DNA from 2 places in the Robertmurraya mangrovi genome. Region 2 is predicted to be linked to the other one. Evidence: riboswitches for the same ligand, from Rfam matches in the RefSeq annotation. Region 2 holds a riboswitch; the other holds the start of a gene.
What was found. A riboswitch is a leader RNA that binds a small molecule or an ion and turns the genes downstream of it on or off. The one in region 2 is predicted to bind FMN.

Region 1 (5,882 bases), on a different contig from region 2:
CAGGATATCCTTTTAAACAGCAAGAATATTTTTATTATTATTAAAATTTAAAATTCAAATATAAAACAAGAGAACTATTAAAGTCCTCTTGTCATATCAAACTTATCCTAATTGTCTATAAAGGTTACCCATTTCGATTGCTCCTACAGCAGCTTCCCAACCTTTGTTTCCAGCTTTTGTTCCTGCTCTTTCAATCGCTTGTTCAATGGAATCTGTCGTTAGTACACCAAAGATAACTGGAACACCTGTCTGCATGGCCGTACCCGCAACACCTTTTGCTACTTCATTACTAACAAAATCAAAGTGAGGAGTAGCTCCACGAATAACGGTACCCAGTGTAATGACTGCATCATACTCTCCTTTTTCCGCTAATTTTTTAGCAGCTAAAGGAATTTCAAACGCACCAGGTACCCACATTACTGTTACATCTTCATCATTTACACCATGACGCTTTAAAGCATCTTCTGCCCCACTTAATAATTTACTAGTAATAAATTCGTTAAAACGAGCCACAACGATAGCAACTTTTAAACCTGTACCTACTAAATGACCTTCAATAATTTTTTTCATGATTCATTCCTCCAATTAAAATTTTAGTAAATGTCCTAATTTGGACTGTTTTGTTTTTAAGTACTTTTCATTTTCTTCTTTAGATGGTAGCTGCAATGGAACACGTTCAACTACTTCTAATCCATATCCGCCTAAACCAGCAATTTTTCTTGGGTTATTTGTTAAAAGCCTCATTTTTTTAACACCTAAATTACGTAAGATTTGGGCTCCAACCCCATAGTCCCTCAGATCATCTTTAAATCCGAGCTTGTGGTTTGCTTCTACTGTATCGTAACCTTCTTCTTGTAGTTTATAAGCTTTTAATTTATTGATTAAACCAATTCCTCTTCCCTCTTGTCTCATGTAAAGAAGAATTCCTTTCCCTTCCCGTTCAATTTGGGACAAAGCCGCTTCTAACTGTGGACCACAGTCACAACGATTGGAGCCAAATACATCACCCGTTAGACATTCAGAATGAACTCTTAATAAAACAGGTTCATCTTCATGTATTTCCCCTTTAACTAAAGCGACATGGTCTTTACCCGTTAAAGTATCAGTAAAACCAACCGCTTTAAAGCTACCAAACTCAGTTGGTAAGTCGATCTCTACTTCTCTTTTAACTAGTGAATCATGTTCTAATCGATATTCGATTAAATCTTTGATTGTGATGATTTTCAAATCAAATTTGCTTGCTACTTCCAGTAAATCTGGAACCCTTGCCATGGTTCCATCGTCTTTCATGATTTCACAGATGATTCCTGCTGGTTTTGCCCCTGCAAGCCTTGCTAAATCAACTGCTGCTTCTGTATGACCAGCTCTCCTTAATACCCCACCGTCTTTAGCGACTAATGGAAAAATATGTCCAGGTCTAGCAAAATCAGAAGGTTTAGCAGCATCGTTTAATAGTTTTTCTATCGTATAGGACCTTTCAAAAGCACTGATTCCTGTTGTTGTTTCCACATGGTCAATACTTACAGTAAAAGCTGTACTATGACTATCTGTATTCACATCAACCATTGGTTTAAGATCTAATCTTTGGGCTAATGGTTCCGTGATAGGTACACAAATCAACCCTCTACCTTCTTTAGCCATAAAGTTAATCGTTTCAGGAGTGACAAATTCTGCAACCGAAACGAAGTCCCCTTCATTTTCACGATCCTCATCATCACACACAATAATGACTTTCCCTGCTTTTAAGTCTTCAAGTGCTTCATCAATAGAATGGAACATAGGATTTTCTCCCTTCCTGTTATACTCACATGTGTTAAATGAATACTCTTTGACAACCTACTACATAAAACCGTTTTCTCTTAAAAAATCGCCCGTTACACCTTTTTTAGGCTGATTACTTGTATCTCCTTTAATAAAAAAGCGATGCAAATATTTGGCTATCATATCAAACTCAATATTTACGATATCCCCAGCTTTTTTCATTCCTAGAACCGTTTCTTGTGCTGTATGGGGGATAATACTAACCGTTACATGATTATCCTCTAACCCAAAAATGGTTAACGAAGTCCCATCAATAGCGATGGATCCTTTTAAAAGGGTCCAATGCTCGAAGTTTTCCGGTACAGCTATTTCAATATAAATAGCGTTTTCCTTAGGTGTTTTCTTTACAATCTGACCTACCCCATCGACATGACCAGTTACAAAGTGTCCACCAAACCTTCCATTTGCAGCCATGGCTCGTTCTAAATTGACAAGAGAGCCTTCCTTTAAAGAAGAAAGTGAAGTACTTTTAAACGTTTCAGGCATAACGTCAACTTCAAATAGCTTGTCTGTGAAATCTGTAACCGTTAAACAAACACCATTTATAGCGATGCTGTCCCCTAGATTTACATCTTTTAATATTTTTTGTCCTTGGATTGTGAGCTTTAACGTATTCCCTTGTTTATTGATTTTCTTCATGACGCCCAATTCTTCAATAATTCCTGTAAACATAATTGCTCCCTCCTTTGAAGGATAGTTTTTCAAAATAAGTTAGTGGGATATCCCACCTTGGAGTCTTTAGTGGTAGATAGAAGTGTTTAACTTAGTAAAGTTAAATATAAAAATAGGCTATGTACTAGTATCATGCCAGAACAATCCTACAATCTTATATTTGAATACAAAAACCCCCGTATATGTGTATACACGGGGGCATTAGGTTAGGCATAGTTAAATAAGCGTAAAAAAATAATATTTTTTACACTATACAAATCTCCTTCTCCCATCCAGACTTTTACTGTCGGCTTTGGAATTTCACCAAATCCACCGCTTTCACATATATGAAACCGGGTCACGGACTAAGAGGCATTTCTAGCCTCATCACCGCCGGTTGGGATTTGCACCCGACCCCGAAGGCGACTATAAAAAATATAGTCTTTTCATTTATTAAGTTGTTTGTACGAATCATACACTATTTAATACTATTCTGCAATTATAACTATCTGAATAGTCTCATTTCCCCTCATGACTTATACAACATTTAATTAAGTTTTAGTTTTCTTGTAACTTTTGAGAAACTATTTCGTATAAATTCTTAGTAACAATAAAGGAGCGGATCTTCTGTGGGCGAAAGTAAAGAGAACTTATTAATTGAACTTAGAAAAAGTGAGGACTGGGAAAAAGAACAAAATGATCTATGGTTTTGGGAAAAAATTGGTCGCCTTCCTTTTAAACTGTTGGACAAGTGGACCCCAGCATTTTTTCAAAAGAAGATTGGTTTATTATTGGATGAGCTTGGTCAGTATCTACAAACAGGCGGGAGCTACTTAAGTTCCATTTCCTCAATCAAAACTTACTTTCCTAATCTTCAAATACAAACTTTTGATGAGGTAAAAAAACTATCCATCCTGGAAATGGACTCAGCAGTTGAAAAACTGACCGTTAATAGAAAGAGATTAGCGACCTTACAAGGGGCGAGTACAGGGATTGGCGGAATATTTACGTTAACCATTGATATACCTTTACTCTTAGGTATGCAACTAAAAACCATTCAAGATATTGCCATGTGCTACGGCTATAACCCAAAGGATATGAAAGAGCGACTGTTTATTGTGAAATGTCTACAATTTACTTCCTCAGATATTGTTGGTAAGAAAGCTATATTACAGCAACTATCATTGTTTGACCAACCCGATAATACAGTAGAAAGAGAGGTCGTATCGGAGCTCCAAGGTTGGCGTGAAGTAGTATATACCTATAGAGACCAATTAGGGTGGAAAAAGCTTTTTCAAATGATTCCAATAGCGGGTCTTATTTTTGGAGCTTTTATCAATCGTTCGGCTGTAGGCGATATATCTGAAACAGCTATGATGCTTTATCGTAAGCGTAGGATCCTTGAAAAGCTACAAATAGAACCTGCAACCACAGAGTAGATGACAAAAGAAAGCCTCATAACAACATCTTTGAAAAAAAGTTGTTATGAGGCTGTATTATTTATGGTAACTTATTCATTTCCCTATTCATATGTTCCTTACTGATTGCTCCAAGTACCTTACTTCGAATAACACCGTCCGTGTCAATAAAGTAACTTGTAGGGTAAGTTAGAACATTATAATCTGAAGTTGCTCTTCCCTTTTCATCTAACAAAATAGGAAAAGTTAATTTTTTTGATTCAACAAATTCTTTCACCACTTTAAGTCCTTTTGACTCTGTATTAGTTAAATTTACGGCTAGAACAACAAAGTCTTCACTTGATTGATTTTCATACATTTCTTGCATATCGGGCATTTCTGCTTTACAAGGAGGGCACCAACTCGCCCAAAAGTTCAATAGAATCTTTTTTCCTTTATAATCTTCTAAGGAGACTACGTTACCTTCTAAAGTGGTTAAGGAAATCTCCGGAGCACGATGATTCACTTCTATTCCTATAGGTAATGAAGCTGGGTCCTCTATTTTTTCATATTGATTTATTTGTTCAACTTGCTTAATCATGCCCTTTTCCTTTAATACCGTCTTATCAATGATTGCTAAAATAAAAATAAGAATAGCGGCACCTATTAAAAAATTTTTCATATTTAACTACCTTTTCGTAAAAAATTGCCAATCAAAAAAACATCCTTAATCAGCTTTTTTTATCATACTATATGAGCGAACTTAAAACCATTTTTCTGTTCAACTTCAGTTCTATTAATGATTGCTATACCGAAAGCATTTAGTTATGAGGGCCAGGAAAGCCAAACGCTCCTCTTTAGATTGATGTTTTTTAAAAGACAATACAGGTACATTCGGATCATTTGAAAATTTGTTCCACTCTCTCGGTAGCCATCCCTTTCTAACACGACACATTACAGACTGTTCCTTTGAAAGGAACTTTACATCGGTAAATAAAGGACTGGCAAGTTGGTGGACTATGAATGTATGTGTGGGACTGACATACGATATTGCCTCTTTACCGTTTAAATCCAGCCATCCTATCATTTCCTTATTATCATTTAATATATCAATCTTATACTTTTTAATGTTAATGATAGCTACTAAACGCTCTCCTTCAAAAAAACCATAGCTGATTGGAATGAGCTTATCAAGAAAGTAAGGGAGGAACCAACGATATTTTTTACTATTTAAATCCTTTATTTCTCCTACTTGTACCCCGTCAGGATTATAGATAAGAAGATGGAGTGATGGTGAAGGTACAAAGGTGATTGGAAAATGTACGCCTTCAAACAAAGTTTCAGAATGATGATTAACTAGAACTTTTTTTTCTAAATCTAAGTATCTCTCTTTATTTAATTGAAAGCTATGAAAACAAATCAGACTGTAAAGTAAAAAAGGTACAGTTAAAATAACAATTTCTCTATTTGGGATAAATATGGATGTTACAATAATAAATAGTACCGGTAAATATATGGAGACTAGACTAGCATTTAGAGATATGTTTGCAGCTTGTCGATAATATTGTTGAATGTTCATAAGTGATCTCCCTTATTACAAATAGAATCTTTAATCAATTCTATTAACTTTTGGTTTTGAAAATGATTCTACAATTCTAATTCATTTGAGGTGAAACTTTTGAAAAAATATCTTTTGCTCATTCTATTCCTGTCCCCTATCATTATGATTTCAATCTTTCATTATCAGATAAAGAAAACAGCAAAAACAACTCCCCCTAGTGATGTCCCTTATATAATCGTGTTAGGAGCGAAAGTAAATGGAGAGGTTATGTCTTTAAGCTTGCTTAATCGTGCGAATAAAGCACTAGAATATTTGAATGAAAATCCTAATACAAAGGTCATTACAACCGGAGGTCAAGGTCCAGGAGAGGACATTACTGAATCAAGTGCGTTAAAGGCGTTTTTTATTGAAAACGGGATAGATGAGACTCGAATTCTAGAAGAGGATCTTTC
Region 2 (5,882 bases):
TCTAGCTGACCGTTAAGAAATTGTTGTTGGATTAAAATTCGACTTTCTTGGTCAAGTCCACCATGATAGGCCATAACTTTTTGAACTCCGCTACCCCTTAGTAACTCGACCATTTCCTCTGCTAATCTTCTACTAGAAAAATAAATGATTCCTGGTCCTTGTAAGGTAGAGACTAATTCGATTAATTTTTTTTGTTTATCAACAACACTTTCTAACGATTCTACTCGAATCGAAATATTCGGACGGTCTACTGAATAAATAAATTCATTCCACATTTCAAGGTTCAGTGACTGAATGATGTCACTAACGACCTCTTTTGTAGCCGTTGCGGTTAAAGCTAACGTAAGAGGATTGCCTAGCTTTTCTCTCACTGTTCCAAGTTTCATATAATCTGGCCTAAAATCATAACCCCACTGGGAGATACAATGGGCTTCATCCACTACAAAAAGAGCAATGTTAAGCTGTTTAAGTTTATGAACGACAAAATCAATTGAAAGCATTTCAGGAGAAATAAAGATAAATTTATATTGATCAAGACGTGAAAAGATCTGTGTTCTTTCATTTTTATCTAGAAAAGAGTTAAGAGCTACCACTCTTTTCTCTCCACGAATAATAAGCTGCTCGACTTGGTCCTGCATTAACGATAATAAAGGTGAAACAATTAGTACCTGTCCCTCTAATAAATAAGCAGGCAGTTGATAACAAAGTGATTTACCGGTCCCGGTTGGTAACATGGCCATCGTATGAGAGCCTGACAAAATAGAAGTGATGACCTCTTTTTGTCCATGTTTAAATGAATGATAATTAAAATGCTTTTTTAATAGTGATTCTAGCTCCATTTTGAATCACCAAATTTTGAAATGACTAAGCGTATTTTAAAATAATCCATATGTTGAACATACTGTCTAATTTGCTTTAATTGTTTTGAGGGAGATATTTTAGCAGCAGCTAATATTTCAGCTTGTTCATTTTCGTTAACATAAGGTTCTATACTGAAGTTTTTCATGTTCAGAGCTAACTCAACAATATGGTCATGAATGGTGCTCATTTTCAACCTCCTCATAAAGGCTATTTCCTCTATTGAGTAGCCTTTTTGGATAAGATTATAAGTACTTTTGGTAGAATGTGTGAGTGGAAGCTCCTCATTAAAATTATCAATCATAGAGAACAATATGGGGTAACATTCAGGATTCGTGGAAATGACGCTAATCATATAATGTAATAAACTAATAAAATTATAATGATAAAAGCTATTCTCTATATTTAACACCCCTGCAGCTTGTTGATCAGTTAACCCTATTGTGTTGTAACCTGTTAATCTAATAACGACAGATGAAGGGTCTAAATCAGGTTCATTTTCAAAACAGCCAATTAATTCTTTTAAAAGGACTTCGCTTAACTCACTACGATTAACTGGAATAGTAAGTAAGAATTTCTTAAGCCAAATTTGAACTTCTCTATCTTTTTGAATCGGCAAATACCTTGTTTCCCCATGTTGAAGGTTGGATGCAACTTGTACCAACAAGGAAAGCCTTCTCCAAAATATTTCTGTATACTGAAAGGTCCAGCCGTTTAAATATTTTAATATTGGGTATTGATTACAAAAGGGTTTTACAATTTCTAAACCTTTTTCAGTTACTAAAACATGTGAATCTTGTTTTTTCATAATGTGTCCTTGATTCAGCAAGGTTTTAATAATAGATTCTAACTGTTCACGTGTTATCTGATGGTAGGAACCAAAATAAGGTAACAGCTGAAAAAGATGGGCATCCTGTAAAGTTTGGGAAGACTTCTTGCCTTTTAACAGGTGGTATATAGAATAAATGGTCCTCTCACCGTCTATTTTATATAAACAGAATAGGATAACTTTTTCTATAAATAGAAGGTTCATTCAATCACCTTAGGAATAATATTTTTTTGTGACTAAATAATCAATATAACCATGGTAATAATATTGTAAGAAAATATTTTAACTCCTGGTTAGTGATTAATATGCAAATTTCTCACTTTAAACATAATTCTATTTTATCACGAATAGAATAATTAAGTTGAAGTAAATTCTTCTTTAACTTCCTAGTGTGTTTAGTTCAGGATTCATTTTTCACATAATAAAAACATTTTTTTAAACATCCTGTCCTTATTTTAAGGCTAAAAGTTGTCTAAACCCTTATATGATAAGCATTCTCAATGCTTTTTCTATTGAAAAGTTATTCATTCACCTTTACAATAAAAGATGAGGAATGCGTTTCCATTTAAATTAAAATGGAATACACTATTAAGAGAAAAATGTTTTAATTCATTGGGAGGTTTTTTTTCATGGCAAAATACACAATTGTAGACAAAGAAACTTGTATCGCATGTGGCGCTTGTGGAGCAGCTGCACCAGATATTTATGATTATGATGATGAAGGCATTGCGTTCGTTACTCTTGACGACAACCAAGGGATTGTAGAAATTCCTGATGTATTAATCGACGATATGATGGATGCATTCGAAGGCTGTCCAACTGATTCAATTAAAGTTGCAGACGAATCTTTTGATGGCGATGCATTAAAATTTGAATAGTATTCAATAAAAAATCCCCTAGTAGGGGATTTTTTTTGTCACAAAATAAACAACAGCAACGTTTCCATCGTTGCTGTTGTTAACTTATATTTATTAAGCACTTTTATACGTACTTTGCTTCATAATCCATGTATTCATTCTAGTAAATAACAGCATAAAGATAACAGCAATAAAAGCACCTTTAATTAAATTAAATGGTAGTATACCCGTTACGATTAGTGTACGAGTTTCAGCTCCCGACATTGCTGGCATATTCAAAAAGAATGTATAGGCAGGTAAAATGACAAAATAATTTAATACACTCATTAATACAGCCATTGTCACTGAGCCTACTACTAAAGCAATTGTCATGCCTTTAGTAGTTTTAAGCTTTTGGTACACATAGTAAGTCGGAAGTACAAATAGTATGCCTGCTATGAAGTTTGCAAAATGCCCCACCGGAACTCCTGTCGCACTACCTGTCATAAAGTAATCTAGTATGTTTTTCAATAACTCTACTAGTATTCCTGCAACTGGACCAAAGATGATGGCGGCAATTAATGCAGGTACATCACTGAAATCGATCATTAAAAATTGTGGAAATGGCGGCAGTGGAAAATTCAATAACATCAAGATGTAAGACAAACTACTCAACATTCCAATTGAAACTAAAGCTTTAACATTAAGTTTTTTCATTTCTTCCTCTCTCCTTTTAGGCCATCTCGCTTAAAGAAGAAAAGTTCAGCAATTTTAACATACCAGTCTATACAAAAACCCTCAAGCTGCCACTTGAGGGATTAGATAAAAAGGTATGCTTAATAAACGTTCAAACTTACATTTTTTGAACGTTTGCAGAACCTCCATCCTCTCCCATCCAGACTTTACTGTCGGCTTTGGAATCGCACCAAATCCTGCCCAAAACAAAAGGCTCGCGGGCTTAGAGAAAATATCTCATCACCGCCGGTCGGGAATTTCACCCTGCCCCGAAGATAGACCAATATTTAATTAACGTTTTTATTATAGCGCACAAATTCTCATTTGGAAATAAGTTTGTTTAGTTACTATTCTTGATTGACTAATATGATCAATTTGGAACAAACTAAACCGGCTTAGGTAGCATAATTTCTTTTGCGGTTCTTCTTAATTTTATGTTAAATTATTAGGTGGAACTTCTGATTATTAATCAAGTTTTCATTAGGCTATTTAAGTTAGCAGCAGTCACAAATTTTACATATTAACAAAATCCATTTAAAAGGAGATCAACATGGAAAAAGTACTTATTTTTGGACATAAGAACCCAGATACTGACTCTATTTGTTCAGCAATCGCTTACGCTGAATTAAAGAAAGAACTAGGAATGAACGTTGAACCTATTCGCCTAGGGGAGATTAACGGTGAAACAAATTATGCACTTGAAACATTTAAAGTTAAACAGCCTCGTTTAGTTGAAGCAGTAGCGAGCGAAGTAAATCAAGTTATCTTAGTGGATCATAATGAGCGTCAACAAAGTGCAAATGATATTGATCAAGTTCGTGTACTTGAAGTAATTGATCATCACAGAATTGCAAATTTTGAAACTAGTGACCCTCTATATTATCGCGCGGAGCCTGTTGGTTGTACTGCAACGATTTTAAAGAAAATGTACAAAGAAAATGGAGTAGAAATTCGTAAAGAAGTTGCTGGACTAATGCTTTCAGCTATTATCTCTGACTCTTTATTATTTAAATCTCCAACCTGCACACAGGAAGATGTGGATGCAGCTAAAGAACTAGCGGAAATCGCGGGCGTTAATGCTGAACAATACGGCTTAGAAATGCTAAAAGCTGGTGCGGACTTAAGTGATAAAACAGTCGAGCAACTAATTTCACTTGATGCGAAAGAATTCCAAATGGGTAATTCCAAGGTAGAAATTGCTCAAGTAAACGCGGTTGATGTACAAGATGTTCTATCAAAACAAGACGAACTAGAAGCAGCACTGAACCAAAATATCGAAAATAAAAACTTAGATTTATTCTTATTAGTAGTAACCGATATTCTTAACAATGACTCCACAGCATTAGCTTTAGGTCAAGCGACAGATGCTGTTGAGAAAGCATACAACGTTACACTTGAAAACAACAAAGCTTTATTAAAAGGTGTAGTCTCACGTAAGAAACAAATCGTACCTATTTTAACAGATGTATTTAATGCAAGAGGATAACCATTAACAGCACGCAGAATTTATAATCTGCGTGTTTTTTTGATTGTTTGGTAGGTGTTAGAAAATAAATCTTTTTATAATATCCGAACATTAATGATATTGAATCATTGTAAGCAAAGGTATTTTAGCTTAAAATCACTGAGTTGATTGGAGCGGAGGGCACTTGACTCCTGCAGGGATAGAGGGAATGGGAGACTCACGCATGGCGGCACGCCGAGGAGGCTCCCATCCCTCCCGAGGAAGAATTTGCTCTTTGAAAAAATCGGGTTTTGGATTTTTTCTTTAATTCTTCCCTGCGGAAAGCAAGTGCCTGGAGCGGAAATTAACGGGCAACATATGTTAACCAAATTAATTTAAGCAATTTATTTACTCATGTTCTAAGCTCCTAATCGCAAAAATAAAACTTAATAATAAATAAAACGCATCCTTTTACATTTTAAAGCGTTTTCATTTTAAACATGAACATTTTCACCAATTGACAATTAAATATTCGTCTTGTAAAATAATCAGAAAATTACAATACATATTTACAGGGGGTTCTTTATGTATCAAATATTAGTAGCTGATGCTATTAGCGAAGACGGATTACAACCACTCTTAGACTTTAAAAATGGCCAATTAATTATCAAAAAAGTAACAGATCCGGATGTGGAATTAGATAAAGTCGATGCCCTGCTAGTCAGAAGTGCCACACAAGTAACAAATGACCTCTTAGAAAAAATGCCTCAATTAAAAATCATTGCTCGTGCCGGTGTTGGGGTTGATAACATTGATGTTACAGCTGCAACTAAACGTGGCATTATTGTTGTAAATGCCCCTGATGGAAATACTATTTCAACTGCAGAACACACCTTTGCCATGATGGCTTCTTTAATGAGAAACATCCCTCAAGCTCACCAATCTGTAAAAAACTTAGAATGGCGTCGAAATGACTTTATCGGTACCGAACTATATGGAAAAATGTTAGGAATTCTAGGAATGGGCAGAATCGGTTCAGAGTTAGCTAAAAGAGCTAAAGTCTTTGGTATGTCTGTCCATGTGTACGATCCTTTCTTAACGAAAGAAAGAGCAAACAAACTTGGTGTAGAATCAAGCTCATTAGATGAAGTCTTGGAACTAGCTGATATCATTACGGTTC

Region 1: it holds a riboswitch for FMN, as region 2 does, so the genes downstream of both, ribE (riboflavin synthase) here and SM124_RS05340 (ECF transporter S component) in region 2, are expected to answer to the same signal.

Annotation. Positions count from the first base shown of each region.
Region 1 covers NZ_JAXOFX010000016.1:90,252-96,133, forward strand. Annotated here, with positions in the region: gene ribH (6,7-dimethyl-8-ribityllumazine synthase) at 103-570, opposite strand; gene SM124_RS18950 (bifunctional 3,4-dihydroxy-2-butanone-4-phosphate synthase/GTP cyclohydrolase II) at 586-1,779, opposite strand; gene ribE (riboflavin synthase) at 1,840-2,493, opposite strand; FMN riboswitch at 2,750-2,900, opposite strand; gene SM124_RS18960 (EcsC family protein) at 3,102-3,911, shown strand; gene SM124_RS18965 (peroxiredoxin family protein) at 3,973-4,551, opposite strand; gene SM124_RS18970 (hypothetical protein) at 4,666-5,448, opposite strand; gene SM124_RS18975 (YdcF family protein) at 5,548-5,882, shown strand, end outside.
Region 2 covers NZ_JAXOFX010000002.1:438,637-444,518, reverse strand. Annotated here, with positions in the region: gene SM124_RS05355 (RecQ family ATP-dependent DNA helicase) at 1-839, opposite strand, end outside; gene SM124_RS05350 (YpbB family protein) at 830-1,891, opposite strand; gene SM124_RS05345 (ferredoxin) at 2,317-2,565, shown strand; gene SM124_RS05340 (ECF transporter S component) at 2,659-3,240, opposite strand; FMN riboswitch at 3,403-3,539, opposite strand; gene SM124_RS05335 (manganese-dependent inorganic pyrophosphatase) at 3,809-4,744, shown strand; gene serA (phosphoglycerate dehydrogenase) at 5,288-5,882, shown strand, end outside.